3 regions of the Rhizobium sp. BK456 genome follow, and region 2 is predicted to be linked to each of the others. Evidence: riboswitches for the same ligand, from Rfam matches in the RefSeq annotation. Region 2 holds a riboswitch; each other region holds the start of a gene.
What was found. A riboswitch is a leader RNA that binds a small molecule or an ion and turns the genes downstream of it on or off. The one in region 2 is predicted to bind thiamine pyrophosphate.
Positions count from the first base shown of each region.

Region 1: linked by a shared signal. The riboswitch ahead of thiC (phosphomethylpyrimidine synthase ThiC) and the one ahead of thiC (phosphomethylpyrimidine synthase ThiC) in region 2 are both predicted to bind thiamine pyrophosphate.
Region 3: linked by a shared signal. The riboswitch ahead of FHX03_RS34940 (HMP/thiamine-binding protein) and the one ahead of thiC (phosphomethylpyrimidine synthase ThiC) in region 2 are both predicted to bind thiamine pyrophosphate.

Region 1 covers NZ_JACIAO010000012.1:220,457-225,555, forward strand. The annotation lists gene FHX03_RS28550 (extracellular solute-binding protein) at 1-487, opposite strand, end outside; gene FHX03_RS28555 (ABC transporter ATP-binding protein) at 824-1,891, shown strand; gene FHX03_RS28560 (GNAT family N-acetyltransferase) at 2,003-2,449, opposite strand; TPP riboswitch at 2,585-2,715, shown strand; gene thiC (phosphomethylpyrimidine synthase ThiC) at 2,809-4,635, shown strand; gene thiO (glycine oxidase ThiO) at 4,637-5,099, shown strand, end outside.
Region 2 covers NZ_JACIAO010000010.1:127,295-132,393, reverse strand. The annotation lists gene thiO (glycine oxidase ThiO) at 1-728, opposite strand, end outside; gene thiC (phosphomethylpyrimidine synthase ThiC) at 730-2,556, opposite strand; TPP riboswitch at 2,648-2,779, opposite strand; gene FHX03_RS25535 (hypothetical protein) at 2,958-3,668, opposite strand; gene FHX03_RS25525 (hypothetical protein) at 4,506-4,643, shown strand; gene FHX03_RS25520 (OsmC family protein) at 4,780-5,099, opposite strand, start outside.
Region 3 covers NZ_JACIAO010000008.1:287,037-292,135, forward strand. The annotation lists gene FHX03_RS23025 (ABC transporter substrate-binding protein) at 1-466, opposite strand, end outside; gene FHX03_RS23030 (ABC transporter ATP-binding protein) at 530-1,342, opposite strand; gene FHX03_RS23035 (ABC transporter permease) at 1,339-2,145, opposite strand; partial or broken gene FHX03_RS34940 (HMP/thiamine-binding protein) at 2,157-2,273, opposite strand; TPP riboswitch at 2,264-2,377, opposite strand; gene soxR (redox-sensitive transcriptional activator SoxR) at 2,668-3,144, shown strand; gene FHX03_RS23050 (SDR family NAD(P)-dependent oxidoreductase) at 3,240-4,010, shown strand; gene FHX03_RS23055 (ArsR/SmtB family transcription factor) at 4,114-4,455, shown strand; gene FHX03_RS23060 (LysR family transcriptional regulator) at 4,546-5,099, shown strand, end outside.

The DNA of each region.
Region 1 (5,099 bases), on a different contig from region 2:
TATCGCCTTCGAACGGAGCGCCCATTTCCAGAATGTCGAAATCGACCGTGCCGGTCGCGATCGACTGCTGAAGGCGGGCATTGTAGTCGGCTTGCGCAAGGTCGATCCAGTTGATCTTGGCGCCGGTATAAGCCTCCCAGGGCTTCAGGAAGCCGCGGAACAGGAAGTTGTGCAGGTTTTGATTGTTGAGCCCCATGAAGGTCAGCTCGACACCGGCAAATTCGCCCTGCTTGACGTTGGCCTTGGTCGGACCGAGGCAGAGTTCGCCGACCTTCTGCCAGTCCGCATCCGTCGGCGAGCCCTTGCCGACGCCCGGGATCTGCAGGATCTGGGCGCGCAGATCGTCGGCGGCGGCAATCGCCATGCCGGGAATTCCGCCCATCGCGCCCGATAGACCGAGCAGAGCCGCAGCACTCGCAGTTCCGCGCAGGACGTCGCGGCGACTTGCCTGACGGCGCATCAATGCATCGTATATTTCGACTTTCATACTTTCCTCCTCCACGTTTTTGCGCTGCCGCCAGCCCGTCTTTCCGGATTGGCTCCGGTCCGATTTTCGCACTGGTCTCATGCAGAACGATCTGGTAAACAAAAAAATGAAACGTTTCATATTGATGTTCGAAACCGCTCCTCTCGGCCTCGCCAGCGAGAATTAGACGGCAAGCGGCAAAAGTCAACATGAAATGAAACGTTTCATGGAGGAGGTCTGACAGCATGTACGAGCAGCGGCAGGGTGCGTTTCGCCAAGCCTCATGCCTTGGATTTTGTCGAGAGATGCATATCTCCCGGAACCGCCGGGGGAGCTGGAAAGCGAGTGGGGAGGCACATGGCTGAGGTCAATATTTCGGAGGCGCGCAAGGCCTATGGCGCCGTAAATATCCTGCATGGCGTTGATATCGACATTCGCGACGGTGAATTTGTGGTGCTCGTCGGCCCGTCCGGTTGCGGCAAATCGACATTGCTGCGCATGGTCGCGGGGCTCGAAAGCATCACCGGCGGCACCATCTCGATCGGCGGAAAGGTCGTCAACAATCTGCCGCCGAAGGATCGCGACATCGCCATGGTCTTTCAGAGCTATGCGCTCTATCCGCACAAAACCGTTGCCGAAAACATGGTCTTTGCGCTCCGTCTGCAGAAACAGCCTGCCGATATCATCAAGCAGCGGCTGCAGGCGGCGGCCGAAACGCTTGACCTCGTGCCCTATCTCGACCGCTATCCGCGCCAGCTTTCGGGCGGCCAGCGCCAGCGCGTGGCGATGGGACGCGCCATCGTCCGGTCACCGCAGGTTTTCCTGTTCGACGAGCCCTTGTCGAACCTCGACGCCAAGCTGCGCGTGCAGATGCGCAAGGAGATCAAGGAACTGCACCAGCGACTGAGAACCACGACGATCTATGTCACCCACGATCAGGTCGAAGCGATGACCATGGCCGACAAGATCGTGGTCATGCAGGGCGGAAAGGTCGAACAGATTGGCACGCCGCTGGAACTCTACGATCGTCCCCGCAATACATTCGTTGCGGCCTTTATCGGCTCACCGTCGATGAATCTGCTGAAAGGCCGCTACAAGGCCGATGGTGCGATCTTCGTCACCGAGACCGGCGACGAGATCGCGCTCGGTTTTAACCCGCAGGCGTCCGAAGGGCAGGCCGTGCTTCTCGGCGTGCGGCCCGAGCACCTGTCGCTCAGCCCAAGCGGCCTCGACACGACCGTCAGCGTCACCGAACCTACCGGCCATGAGACGATGGTTTTCCTGCGCTACGGGACCGGCGAGCTTGTCGCGGTGCTGTCCGACCGTCACGAGTTTAAACCGGGGCAGGTCGCGACGATCGCCGCTCGGCCAGGAAAGCTTCATCTTTTCGATGCGGCATCCGGCAAGACATTACGACCGGATTGAGCGGTATCGCTTCAAAAGCCGCCGAGATAGGTTCAAAGTGAAGATCGGGCTGACGGACCTCGAATTCTTCCGCTCGGCCTCGGCTATGGCTGGCCACCGCAGACGCGGCCGCTACGCACTCGATTTGGAGTAGAGACCAAGGTTGTTGCCGAGGGCGAACCCGCAACCCTGATAAAATTTCGACAACGCCCCTTCTCGCTGTGAGACCAACCAGACGCTGCTGCATCCCTCGGCCTTTGCTGTTTCGAAAACTGCTGATAGCAGCGCAGTCCCTATTCCCGCACCTTGGGCTTCAGGCAGCACCGACAACTCGTCAAGATAAACGACCGGACCGGCATGGCGCCGCTGTCGTATGCCCAACGCGATCCCCAGCACCTTGCCTCCGTCAAAGGCCGCAAGCGCAATGGATTTCGGCGTTCCAAGCACGGTGTTTACATTTTCAGCCGCCGCTTCAAGCGACCAATTCTCGTTCCACGGAGGTCCCGAATAGGCGCTGACCAGCACAGTGGCGGCGTCATTGAGATGTTTTAGCGTAAGACGTTTAATCCGAAACGACATAAATCCACCTGACGTTGAGTGAATTGACATTTGCCGCAGTTCGATCCGTAACGCAACAGGCTCCGAGCCGGACGATCTACGGAAACGACAAAGCTGTAAGCTTGACACAACCAGCGACCGCGCTTTACGACTGTCGGTATTCACCAGGGGGGTCCCGCAAGGGGCTGAGATACTGCTGGACAATGAGGCTTTGCCTGTTGTGGCGCAGTGACCCGTTGAACCTGATCCAGTTCATACTGGCGTAGGGACGGTGCAAGCGCTCGAAGGCTTTGGATTCACGCGTGGAATCCGTGCCGGTGTCTTTCCATCATTCCGGCTGATTGACTGGGTCTCCAACTTACAACTTGGAGCCTCAAACCATGACCATTGCCGCAAAGAACCTCACCCTGACCGTCACCACCGGCCCGTTGCCGGCATCGCGGAAGATCCATATTCCAGGAGATATTCATGGCGATATCCGCGTGCCGATGCGCGAAATCAGTGTCCATCCGACTGCCGGCGAGCCGCCTGTCATCGTCTATGATTCCTCCGGCCCCTACACGATCGAAGGTGCGGAGATCCGCATCGAGCAGGGCCTGTCTCCACTGCGCCGCGACTGGGTGCTGGCCCGCGGCGACGTCGAAGCCTATGACGGCCGCCATGTCCGCCCCGAGGACAACGGCTTTGTCAGCGGCGACCGGCTGACGCCGGAATTTCCGGGGCGGCGCCGGCCGCTGCGCGCCAAGGACGGCAAAGCCGTCACCCAGCTCGCCTACGCACGGGCCGGCATCATTACGCCGGAGATGGAGTTCGTCGCCATTCGCGAGAATCTCGGCCGCAAGGCCAAGGCTGAAGTGCTGGTGCGTGACGGCGAGAGCTTCGGCGCCGATATTCCCGATCATGTGACGCCGGAATTCGTCCGCCGGGAAGTCGCCGCCGGCCGGGCGATCATCCCCGCCAACATCAACCACCCCGAAAGCGAACCGATGATCATCGGCCGCAATTTTCTGGTGAAGATCAACGCCAATATCGGCAACTCCGCCGTCACCTCGTCGATGGCTGAAGAAGTCGAGAAGATGGTCTGGGCCGCCCGCTGGGGCGCCGATACGGTCATGGATCTGTCGACCGGGCGCAACATCCACAATATCCGCGAATGGATCATCCGCAATTCGCCGCTGCCGATCGGCACGGTGCCGCTTTATCAGGCGCTGGAGAAGGTCGGCGGCATCGCCGAGGATCTTAGCTGGGAAATCTATCGCGATACGCTGATCGAGCAGGCCGAACAGGGCGTTGACTATTTCACCATCCATGCCGGCGTGCGGCTGCGTTACATTCCGCTCACCGTCAACCGCGTCACCGGCATCGTCTCGCGTGGTGGCTCGATCATGGCCAAGTGGTGTCTGCATCATCACCGCGAAAACTTCCTCTACGAGCATTTCGAGGAGATCTGCGAGATTTGCCGGGCCTATGACGTCTCCTTCTCGCTCGGCGACGGCCTTCGCCCCGGCTCGATCGCCGATGCCAATGATGCGGCCCAATTTGCCGAACTCGAAACGCTCGGCGAACTGACGAAGATCGCCTGGGCCAGGGATTGCCAGGTGATGATCGAGGGGCCCGGCCATGTGCCGATGCACAAGATCAAGGAAAACATGGACAAGCAACTCGCCGTCTGCGGCGAGGCGCCCTTCTACACGCTGGGGCCGCTGACCACCGATATCGCCCCCGGCTACGACCACATCACCTCCGGCATCGGCGCGGCGATGATCGGCTGGTTCGGCACGGCCATGCTCTGCTACGTCACCCCGAAGGAGCATCTCGGCCTGCCCGACCGCAGCGACGTCAAGACCGGCGTCATCACCTATAAGATCGCCGCCCATGCGGCCGACCTTGCCAAGGGCCATCCCGCGGCGCGCCTTCGCGACGATGCGCTGTCGCGGGCACGTTTCGAATTCCGCTGGGAAGACCAGTTCAACCTCTCCCTCGACCCGGAGACGGCCCGCTCCTTCCACGATGAGACGCTTCCGAAGGAAGCGCACAAGGTGGCGCATTTCTGTTCGATGTGCGGCCCGAAATTCTGCTCGATGCGCATATCGCATGACATCCGCGCTGAAGCGCAGAAGGAGGGGCTGGACGCGATGGCGGCGAAATACCGGGAGGGCGGCGATCTCTATATGCCGATCGAGACCTCCGCGCACGGGGCGGACTGACATGCGCGTGCTTGTCAAAGGCGCCGGCGTCGCCGGCCTCACCGTCGCCCGCGAGCTGCATGCCCGCGGTGCCGATGTCACGGTCTTCGACCCGCATCCGAATTTCGCCCATGCCGCGTCCTGGCTCGCCGGCGGCATGCTGGCGCCCTGGTGCGAGCGGGAAAGCGCCGATGAGGCAGTGCTGACGCGCGGCCTCGATGCCGCCGATCGCTGGGAAGCGATCCTGCCCGGCAAGGTCGTCCGCAACGGCACGCTGGTCGTTGCCTCGACGCGCGACCATGGCGAGCTGAAGCGATTTGCCAGCCGCACGACCGGTTATCAATGGGTTGAAGAGGACGATATCGCCGCCCTGGAGCCCATGCTCGCCGCCCGTTTCAGGCACGGTCTGTTCTTCCCCGGTGAGGCGCATCTGAACCCTCGCCAGGCGCTGCACGGGCTGAAAGAGCAACTGACGGCAAACGGCG
Region 2 (5,099 bases):
CGGGCGACTATAGGCCCGTCGAATTCCGTCTCGATCATCGTCGCGCCGACCATGAACAGACCGTCTCCACGCGGGACGATGTAGACGGGGAAACGCGGATGGAGCAAGCGGACCGGCCGGGAGAGATCCACGTCAAAGCTTCTAAGGTAGAGCATTTCGCCGCGAACGCCGCGCAACTCCTTCGCCTCGCCGATCTGCGCTGCGCCCGTGCAATCGACGACACCGTCAAAGCTCTCCTCGTGCGGGCTCTCGCCCACGAAGGTGACCCCCTGAACCGTCAGCTTGGTGCGCAGCAGACACAACACTCGCCGAGGATCGAGATGGGCTTCGCGGCGAAAGAACAGCCCATGCCGGAATCGCCCGGAAAGAGAGGGTTCCAGCGACGCGATCGCCGGCTCTTCCAGCCATTCATAATCGGTCGTGCGGCAGGCAAAGCGTCTCAGTTCACCAAGATCGCGGGCCGACGCGACCACGAGCGTTCCGTTTCGTCGCACCTCTCCAGGCACCATTGCGTCCCATTTGTCGGCGGCGGTGAGGCCGCGCATCAGCACGGCGCCATCAGCACTCTCCTGCTCGCACCAGGGCGCCAACATTCCGCCCGCGAGCCACGATGCAGCGCCGAGGAAACTGCCATATGGATCGAGCACGGTGACCTCGGCATCTCGAGCGCGCAGTTCATGCGCCACCGTCAGGCCGGCAACGCCGGCGCCTTTGACAAGCACACGCATCTCATTCGCCCAATTGCTGTTGGGTTTCTATCGGCATATAGATGCCGCCGCCCTCATGATAACGCGCTGCCATCGCATCCAGACCTTCCTTCTGTGCTTCGGCGCGGATATCGTGCGAGATGCGCATGGAGCAGAATTTTGGGCCGCACATGGAGCAGAAATGCGCCACCTTATGGGCTTCCTTCGGCAACGTCTCGTCGTGGAAGCTGCGGGCGGTTTCGGGGTCTAGCGAGAGGTTGAACTGATCCTCCCAGCGGAATTCGAAACGGGCACGCGAGAGCGCGTCATCGCGCAGCTGTGCTGCCGGATGCCCCTTGGCGAGATCAGCCGCGTGGGCCGCGATCTTGTAGGTGATAACGCCGGTCTTGACGTCAGTGCGATCGGGAAGGCCGAGATGCTCCTTCGGCGTGACGTAGCAGAGCATCGCGGTGCCGAACCAGCCGATCATGGCTGCGCCTATTCCAGAGGTGATGTGATCGTACCCCGGTGCGATATCCGTCGTCAGCGGCCCGAGCGTGTAGAAGGGTGCCTCGCCGCAGACCTCGAGCTGCTTGTCCATGTTCTCCTTGATCTTGTGCATCGGCACATGGCCGGGGCCCTCGATCATCACCTGGCAGTCTTTCGCCCAGGCGATCTTGGTCAGCTCTCCCAGTGTTTCCAGTTCGGCGAATTGCGCTGCATCGTTGGCATCGGCGATGGAGCCGGGACGCAGGCCGTCGCCGAGCGAGAAGGAGACGTCATAGGCGCGGCAGATGTTGCAGATCTCCTCGAAATGTTCGTATAGGAAGCTTTCGCGATGATGATGGAGACACCACTTCGCCATGATCGAACCGCCGCGCGAGACGATGCCGGTGACGCGGTTGACGGTGAGCGGGATGTAGTGAAGCCGCACGCCGGCGTGGATGGTGAAATAGTCGACGCCCTGTTCGGCCTGTTCGATCAGCGTGTCACGATAGACCTCCCAGGACAGGTCTTTGGCAATGCCCTCGACCTTCTCCAGCGCCTGATAGAGCGGCACGGTACCGATCGGCACCGGCGAATTGCGGATGATCCATTCGCGGATATTGTGGATATTGCGGCCGGTGGAAAGATCCATGACCGTGTCGGCGCCCCAGCGGGCCGCCCAGACCATTTTCTCGACCTCTTCCGTCATGGACGAGGTGACAGCAGAATTGCCAATATTGGCGTTGATCTTCACCAGGAAATTCCGGCCGATGATCATCGGCTCGGATTCCGGATGATTGATGTTGGCGGGGATGATCGCCCGACCCGCCGCCACTTCCTGCCGGACGAATTCCGCCGTCACATGGTCCGGAATATGGGCGCCGAAGCTTTCGCCGTCGCGGACCATGGCATCCGCCTGCGCCTTGCGACCAAGGCTTTCGCGGATGGCTATGAATTCCATCTCGGGCGTGATGATGCCTGATCGCGCATAGGCGAGCTGGGTGACCGCCTTGCCATCCCTGGCTCGTAGCGGCTGACGTTTAGTGGGAAATTCGGGCGTCAGCCTTTCGCCGCTGGCAAAGCCGTTGTCTTCGGGGCGGATATGGCGGCCCTGATAGGCTTCGACATCGCCGCGCGCGAGCACCCAGTCGCGGCGGAGCTGCGACAGGCCCTGCTCGATGCGGATATCAGCACCCTCGATCGTATAGGGACCGGAGGAATCATAGACGACAACAGGCGGCTCGCCCGATGTCGGATGAACGCTGATCTCGCGCATCGGCACACGGATGTCGGCGTGTATGTCTCCCGGGATGTAAATCTTCCGCGACGCCGGCAGCGGGCCTTTGGTGACTGTGGGGGTGATGGTCTTCGCGGCAATTTTCATGGTTTGAGGCTCCAAGTTTTCGATTGGAGACCCAGTCCTCAGCCGGAATGATGAAAAGACGCCGGCACGGATTCCGCGCGTGAATCCACTGCTTCGAGCGCTTGCACCGTCCCTACGCCAGTATGAACTGGATCAGGTTCAACGGGTCACTGCGCTACAATCGGCAAAGCCGCATTGTCCAGCAGTATCTCAGCCCCTTGCCGGGACCCCCCTGGTGAATGCAAAAAGGGTAGAGGCTTGCCGAGGGGACTGTCAAGCGACAATCTGCGATGGCTCGGGGTTAGGTTACACACAGGATATCGTGCGTGTCGCCGCTGTTAAACGATGGACAAGGGCAATCGTCCGGCCGGCACGCTTCCGCAAGACAAGCGCCCTTGTCGCATGCACGAGATACCGAAGCGCTATTGAGAAAGCAGGCGCGGAACTGGAAAGTCTAGTACTTTTTCCGTGTAGCTTTCGACCAGGGCGCTAAACGGCGTGCCGTCTGGAAGTTTCAATACGGCTCGATGTTCGAGCAGGAACGCCGGCAGGCCGGGGGAACTTGTTTCATGCGCTGTTAAGCCGTCCATGTCCCAGCCTTCGGATAGAGGGGACCAGAGCAACTTGGCAGACAGGTTTGTGCGAGTGAAATTGAGAGCCTGAACGGCTCTGCCAAACGCGATATCGCTGGTATTCAACGCCTGATTCATCTCTGCAGTTAATTTTGCAGGTACATACCAGTTGTCGGCTTCGGACAAGACGCGTTCGCCGCAGACCAGTCGGACGCGGCGATAGGCGATCAACTCACCGGGTCCGACGCTCAGAAGATCACGGATGTGCTCATCGGCCGGTTTGCCTTGCCCGCCCACATGCTGAGCTACGATCTTTGAACCTTCCGGTGCGAGCTTATGCGCGGCGCACCAGCGGTCAAGGGTAAACGTGGCACTGGCGTTACTCAGGAGATTTGCATTCAAGGTCTGGAGGATCGCAAGCGCTTCCACTCGAGATGCCGGCGTGTTCAGCCACTGAGATTCTATAGAAGGCTCTTGCGCAACTGCGATCTGGGTGCCCAGCAAGATGGCGGCCGCTGCAAGTGCGGCGATGCGAATGCATTTCGCAGGACATAATGACATGGAGAATGAAATCCTTTCTGCAGTATGATTGGGCAAACCTTGCGGGCCAAATATCCTTGATTTTTGCCGACGGGCGACCGTTGTCCGCGTACATGATAGCGGCAGCAGGGTTTGAACTGCGGCTCGCGTGTACCGCACAATGGTCAGGTTCCTGAAGACTTTCTTACCATCTTTCGAATTTGAAAGCGTTGGCGACTGAGCCGGCGCTTCCATTCTGGAATTTGGAAACCCGAGAGACGTGGATTTCAAATGAGAAACGTGGCTGCCGGTCCGAATTCTCCCAATTCTATACTCGTAACTCTCACTCAAAGGTTCAACGCCTTTGTCTTCGCCCTCGCTTGTTGCGAGATGTTCATATAGCTGGATCGGATAAAATAGCTCGCAACCGAAAGCAAAATCCAGAAGCCATTGTTGGAAAAAAGTCGTCTTCGTCGACCCGGAGCCCTCCTGCCGGTCGATTGACAATTGCAGACCAGGCGGCGACGCGCCGTCGATGGTTGCCAACCGCAGATGCGAGTAGCCAGGGTGCTTGTCTGATTCCTTTTTGTGGTGCATGTCATCGTGCTCCTTGTGCGAGCCTCCCGACGATGATGTCGCCGGCAAGTTTTCAGCATTCATAGGAAACGATATTCCTGTGGTGCGCTATCGCAGCTCTTAGTTGGAACAGTTCATGAAAACCATCAGCAACGCAACAGATGAGCCGGATATATTTTATAGTATATATTTCCTCGCTCGCAAAAAATGCAAATTGCATTATAAAAATCTGTGAGATGTAGGATATATTATTGCTTATATACATACATATATTGACTTCAAGGCTTTAAGGGGCTGGATGGAATGCAGGTCTCCGAAGGCCACGGCAAACGTTCGCTGGTCGAAATGGCGGACGATACAAGTCTATGGGCGCGCCAGGTCGCCCCTAACGGAGCACCCTTTATCGCCGTGCCGCAGGCGCATTTCGAATGCCGCGCATGATTTGATCCTTCAGTCGATTCCAATTTGGGGAATATGCAGCAAGCGACATTCGACGGGTTCCTACACGAGACGAAGTCGAGAACACGTGCTGACACATGACGTACACGGTCATCAGTCGGCGCTCCCTATATAGTGGTCAGGGTTGCTGGTGATCCAACTGCCCGCGCACCTCGTTTCCGCGCTTCAGGAGATTGAGGATTGGACAGAGCTTTTCCACGGTCGCCCGCAGTCTGGCGACGTCCGCGGTACTTGCGGGAGATACTAGTGTGACCAGGTAGTTGATGTCCTGGGGATAGACGGGAACGTCTTGATATCCTTCTGCACCTGCACGCGGATCGATCGTGGCGGAGACTTCCGCATGCAGCGATTCCAGCGGCACGCCCTGATCGGAAGCATGGATCAGAAAAGTATGGGTCAGGCAGCTCGCAATCGCACCGAGCAGCAGTTCTGGAGACG
Region 3 (5,099 bases), on a different contig from region 2:
CATCGTTGCGGATCATCGCGGAGATCAGCGCGCTCTCCCAGGTGCCGCCGAATCCGCCATAGGTCTTGCCGTCGAGATCCCTTGGGCTCTTGATGTCGTCGCGTCCGCCCTTGAAGATCAGGCGTGCTGTTTCAGTCTGGACGACGCCGTAGACCATCTTCACGTCACCGCCGGCGGCGCGCTGCGTGATGGCCTCGATCTCGCTGCTGATCCCGAAGTCGGCGACGCCGTTCGATACCAGCGTTCCGGCACTCGTATCGGCATAGGGTAGAATGTCGACATCGAGGCCCGCGGCGGCATAAAAACCCTTCGCCTTGGCGACATAGATGCCGATATGGTTGGTGTTGGGCGTCCAGTCGAGTGCGATGCGAGCCTTTGCGGGCGCCGACTGGGCGAAGGCCGGGCGGCCGACAAGGCCTGCCGCGATGGCGGCGAAAATCGTCTGGCGACGGGTGAGAAGCAGCATGATGACCTCCTCAGGTCTCTAGAGCATGGTGCCGAAAGTGTGCGCGGTTTTCGGCGTCATGATCTAACTCTTTAGTTCAGAACAGGATGCAGATTTTAGGCCGACCGGCCTAAGATCATCCTGTTCCAGCGGATGAAGCAGGGTCTGCAGGATTTCGGTTTCGATCGCCTGGGCCGCCGGCGAGCCGAGATCGGCAAGGCTTCTGGGGCGGGGCAGGGGAACGCGGAATTCTCGAATGATGCGCGCCGGGCGGGCCGAAAGCACATAGATGCGGTCGGAGAGGAACACCGCCTCGCGGACATCATGGGTGATCAGCAGCGCCGTCCAGCGGTGTTCGGTCCACATGCCCTGCAGCCACTCCTGGATCTGCGTGCGCGTCAGCGCGTCGAGCGCGCCGAAAGGCTCGTCGAGCAGCAGCATGTCCTGGGTCTGGACGACGGTGCGCAGCAGAGCGGCGCGCTGGCGCATGCCGCCCGATAGTTCGGACGGATAATGGTGTTCGAAGCCGGCAAGGCCGAAGCGCTGGAACAAAGGCGCCACAGCGGCGCGGGCCGCGCGGCGGCTCTTGCCTTTTACCTCGAGGCCGAGGGCCGCATTGTCGATGATCCGGCGCCAGGGCATCAGCGCATCACGCTGCGGCATGAAGGCGAAGGAATGCGGCGCTTCCTCAAGCGGCGCGCCATTGAAAAGCACCGAGCCGGAATCGGGTCGAAGCGACTGCGTCAGCAATCGCAGCACCGTCGATTTTCCGGAGCCGGACGGGCCGACGATCGAAACGAACTCGCCGTTCCCGACGCCGAGCGAAATATCGCCCAGTACCTGCATGCCGTCGAAAGATTTCGCGATATTGCGCAGTTCGACCATTTTGTCGCTCATCGGCGCCGCTCCCCGGATGGCTGCCAGGGCATAAGGAGGCGCTCTATCAAGAGTGTTAGGCCGAACAGGCAAAGGGTCAGCACGGCGCTGACGACGACGGCGGCGAGCACGAGATCGGGACGGAAATTGTTCTTGGCGTTGAGGATATAGATGCCGAGGCCGCTTGCGGCGCCGGCATATTCGGCAAAGATCGCGCCGACGACGGCATAGGTGATCGAGATCCTCAGGCCGGCGAAGAAATAGGGCAGCGCCGAGGGAAGCCGTGCCAGGCGGAAAACGCGCCAGCGGCTCGCCTTCATCGAATGCAGCAATTCGGCGATGTCGCGGTCGGTCGATTCATAGCCTTGCAGCAGGGCGACGAGCAGCGGAAAGAAGGTGACGAGCGCCACCAGCAGGATCTTCGGCAAAAGGCCGAAACCGAACCATAAGACGACGAGCGGCGCAATCGCCACCAGCGGCAGGGTCTGGCTGGCGATGAAGATCGGCAGCAATGCCCGGCGCATGAATGGCATGAAATCCATGAGGATCGAAGAGGTGAAGGTGAAGGCAAGCGACAGCGCGAAACCGCCGAGCGTCGCACCAAGCGTCGGCCAGGTGTTTGATATCAGCGCCTCACGGTTCAGCCAGCCCTGGATAACGATGCGCGAAGGCGCCGGCAGAATGGAAGGCTTGATGCCGGAAAGATCGACATAGAGTTCCCATGCCGCCAAAAAGGCGCAGCCCGCGAGCAAGGCGGGGAACCCCCGATAGAGAGCGGCGCGGAGCGCGGAAAGGTGCGAATCCGATGGTTGCGGCGATGTCATCAGCGTTTGATTTCGGTCTCGATGCCTAGCCGGCCGCGATAGGGATCGAGCGTCTTGACGGCATCGCGAATGATGCCGACGACATTGCCGGACATCGGATAAAGTGACACTTCTGCGCCTGAGAACATCTGAACCTCGCTCCGCTGGCATTACCCAGATCAGCTTTAAAGGGTCCAGAGGCTAGCGCCTCATATCTCAGCCCCGGCAATACGGAGCTCCCCTGTTATTTCGTCGGAAACTATCACCCGTGTTTTCTTCCCGCAACCGCAAATTTGGGAACCCGTCCGCACGGTCGGAAAAGCTCTGTTGTGAGGGAAACACCCGAGCGGGATCCCGCTCGGGTGTTCCTCGGTGGGCCCGTACCTGCCGGGAACGGGACCGCAGCTTGCTGCCTCTGGCGGCAATATCGGCGTAAGGGGTGCCAGCGCCCTTATCGGAGTAAGAGCGGGAGCGCCCGATCGGGCTTTACGATCGCAGAAGCAAAGGGTATAAGACCTCAACCAATATTGAGGTCAAGAGGCGATGGATGGTATTTCGGCAGCGCCGCTCGGAAAGCTCCTGACTGTCGGCGAAGTGGCGGAACGCAGCGGCCTTGCCGTCTCGGCGCTGCATTTTTACGAGACCAAGGGTTTGATCTCGAGCATCCGCTCCCGCGGCAATCAGCGCCGCTACGGGCGCGATGTGCTTCGCCGCCTCGGCATCATCAAGGTGGCACAGCGTGTCGGCATTCCGCTTTCGGAAATCCAGGCGGCGTTCCAGTCCCTGCCGCAGGGGCGCACGCCGACCGTCGCCGATTGGCAGACGCTGTCGGCGCGATGGAAGGACGATCTCGACGCACGAATCAATCGGCTCAGTCTGCTGCGCGACCGCCTGACCGGCTGCATCGGCTGCGGCTGCCTGTCGATCGAAAGCTGTCCGTTGCGCAATCCCTGTGACCGGCTCGGCAGGGAAGGGCCGGGTGCGCGGCTTCTGGAGACCGAAAACGAGCTCGTTGTTTAGTCCTGGATCTCCCCGGAAAGATCGATGCCTGCCTTTCTTTCGGTCGGTGTGCTCATATGTTAAGGGCAGGTGACGCATCCGAGGAGGACGGCTTCGTGTTTCATCCCAGACTGTTTGAAAATCGTAATGTCGTCGTCACCGGCGCCGGCCGCGGCATCGGCCTCGAAGTCGCTCGGCAGTTTCTGGATTGCGGCGCGAAAGTGATCGTCCATACCGGGCGCAAGCCGGGGCGGGACCTGCCGGATTTCCTGCTGACGGCTGAATCGGAAAGACGGGCGCTGCTGCTGCATGCCGATTTCTCTGCCGCCGGCGGTGCGGTGCAATTTGCCGACGATGTTCTGGCTTTCTTCGACAGGGTGCATGTGCTCGTCAACAATGCCGGCACCATGCTCGGCCGTTTTCCCGCTGCGACGCTGACCGATGCCGAATATGAAGCGGTCATACGGCTGAACCAGACCTCGGTAGTGGCGCTGACGCGCGCATTGCTGCCGGCATTGAAGGCGGCCGAGGGTGCTGCCGTCGTCAACACCGTTTCGATCTCGGCGCTCACCGGTGGCAGCCCCGGCTCGTCGATCTATTCGGCCTCGAAAGCCTTCGTTGCGACCTATTCCAAGGCGCTTGCCCGCGAGCTTGCCCCGGATGGCATCCGCGTCAACTGCGTCTCGCCGGGAACGATCGAGACGGATTTCCACGAGCGCTATTCCTCCAGAGAAAAGCTGGAGCAGACCCGGAAATCCATCCCCCTGCAGCGGCTTGGCACGGCAGAGGATTGCGCTCCCGCCTATCTGTTCCTGGCGGCTCCCTTACTCTCGGGATACATTACCGGCCAGGTGATCGAGATCAACGGCGGACAGCTTATCTGCTGATTTACTTGGACCTTTTTTGGCATTTCATCACTATTGACCAATTCGTTTGTACGAATATGCTATTGTTCTGATCTACCAAATCGCCTCCCTTCCGAGATATCGAATGCCGTTGCCTAAACCGGAGCCGGGGATGACCGGCCAGGACTTGCACATACTCGCCGGAAAAGCCCATGAAGCGAGCGATCTGCTGAAGGCTTTGGCGCATCACACCCGATTGCTGATCCTCTGCATCCTGGCAAAAGAGGAGCGGACGGTCGGTGAAATCGAGAATATTCTCGGCATTCAGCAGGCGATGGTTTCGCAGCAGCTTGCGCGTTTGAGGCTCGAAGGCCTAGTCAATACGCGCCGCCAAGGCAGGCTGGTTTATTACAGTATCGGCAATGTCAGCGTGCTTGCCTTCCTCGAATCTCTGTTCGATCTTTTTCCCGCTGCGGAAAACTGTTAAGGCGCGTCGCCTTAACTTGATTCATTCCCTTGCGGAGCACGGTTGCTGTGTCGAAGATGAGGCCAGACGCGAAATGTCGCGGGAGCCCGGATGATCGACAAGCTGGAATTCTTCATCGCCCTAGCCAATGAAAAGCATTTCGGCCGCGCTGCGGAGGAGTGCGGGATTTCGCAGCCGACGCTATCGGCCGCGATCCGGCAGCTCGAGGATCAGCTCGGGGTCATGCTGGTGCAGCGCGGTTCGCGTTTTCAAGGGCTGACGCCGGAGGGGCAGCGCGTGCTGGAATGGGCCCGGCGCATCGTCGGCGACGCCCGCACCATGCGCGAGGAAATGCGCGCCGCCCGCCGCGGCCTTTCCGGCCATATTCGCCTTGCCGCCATTCCGACGGCGCTCGCCATGCTTTCGCGCATTACCACGCCTTTTCAGGAACGGCATCCCGGCGTCACCTTCTCGATCGTCTCGCGCAATTCTCTGCAGGTGCTGAGCATGCTCGAAAACCTCGAAATCGATGCGGGCATCACCTATCTCGAAAACGAGCCGCTCGGCCGTGTCACCAGCGTTCCGCTCTATGCCGAGCGCTATCACCTGATCACGGCTGCGGGCAGCCCGCTCTCCGATCGCGACAATGTGACATGGAAAGAGGT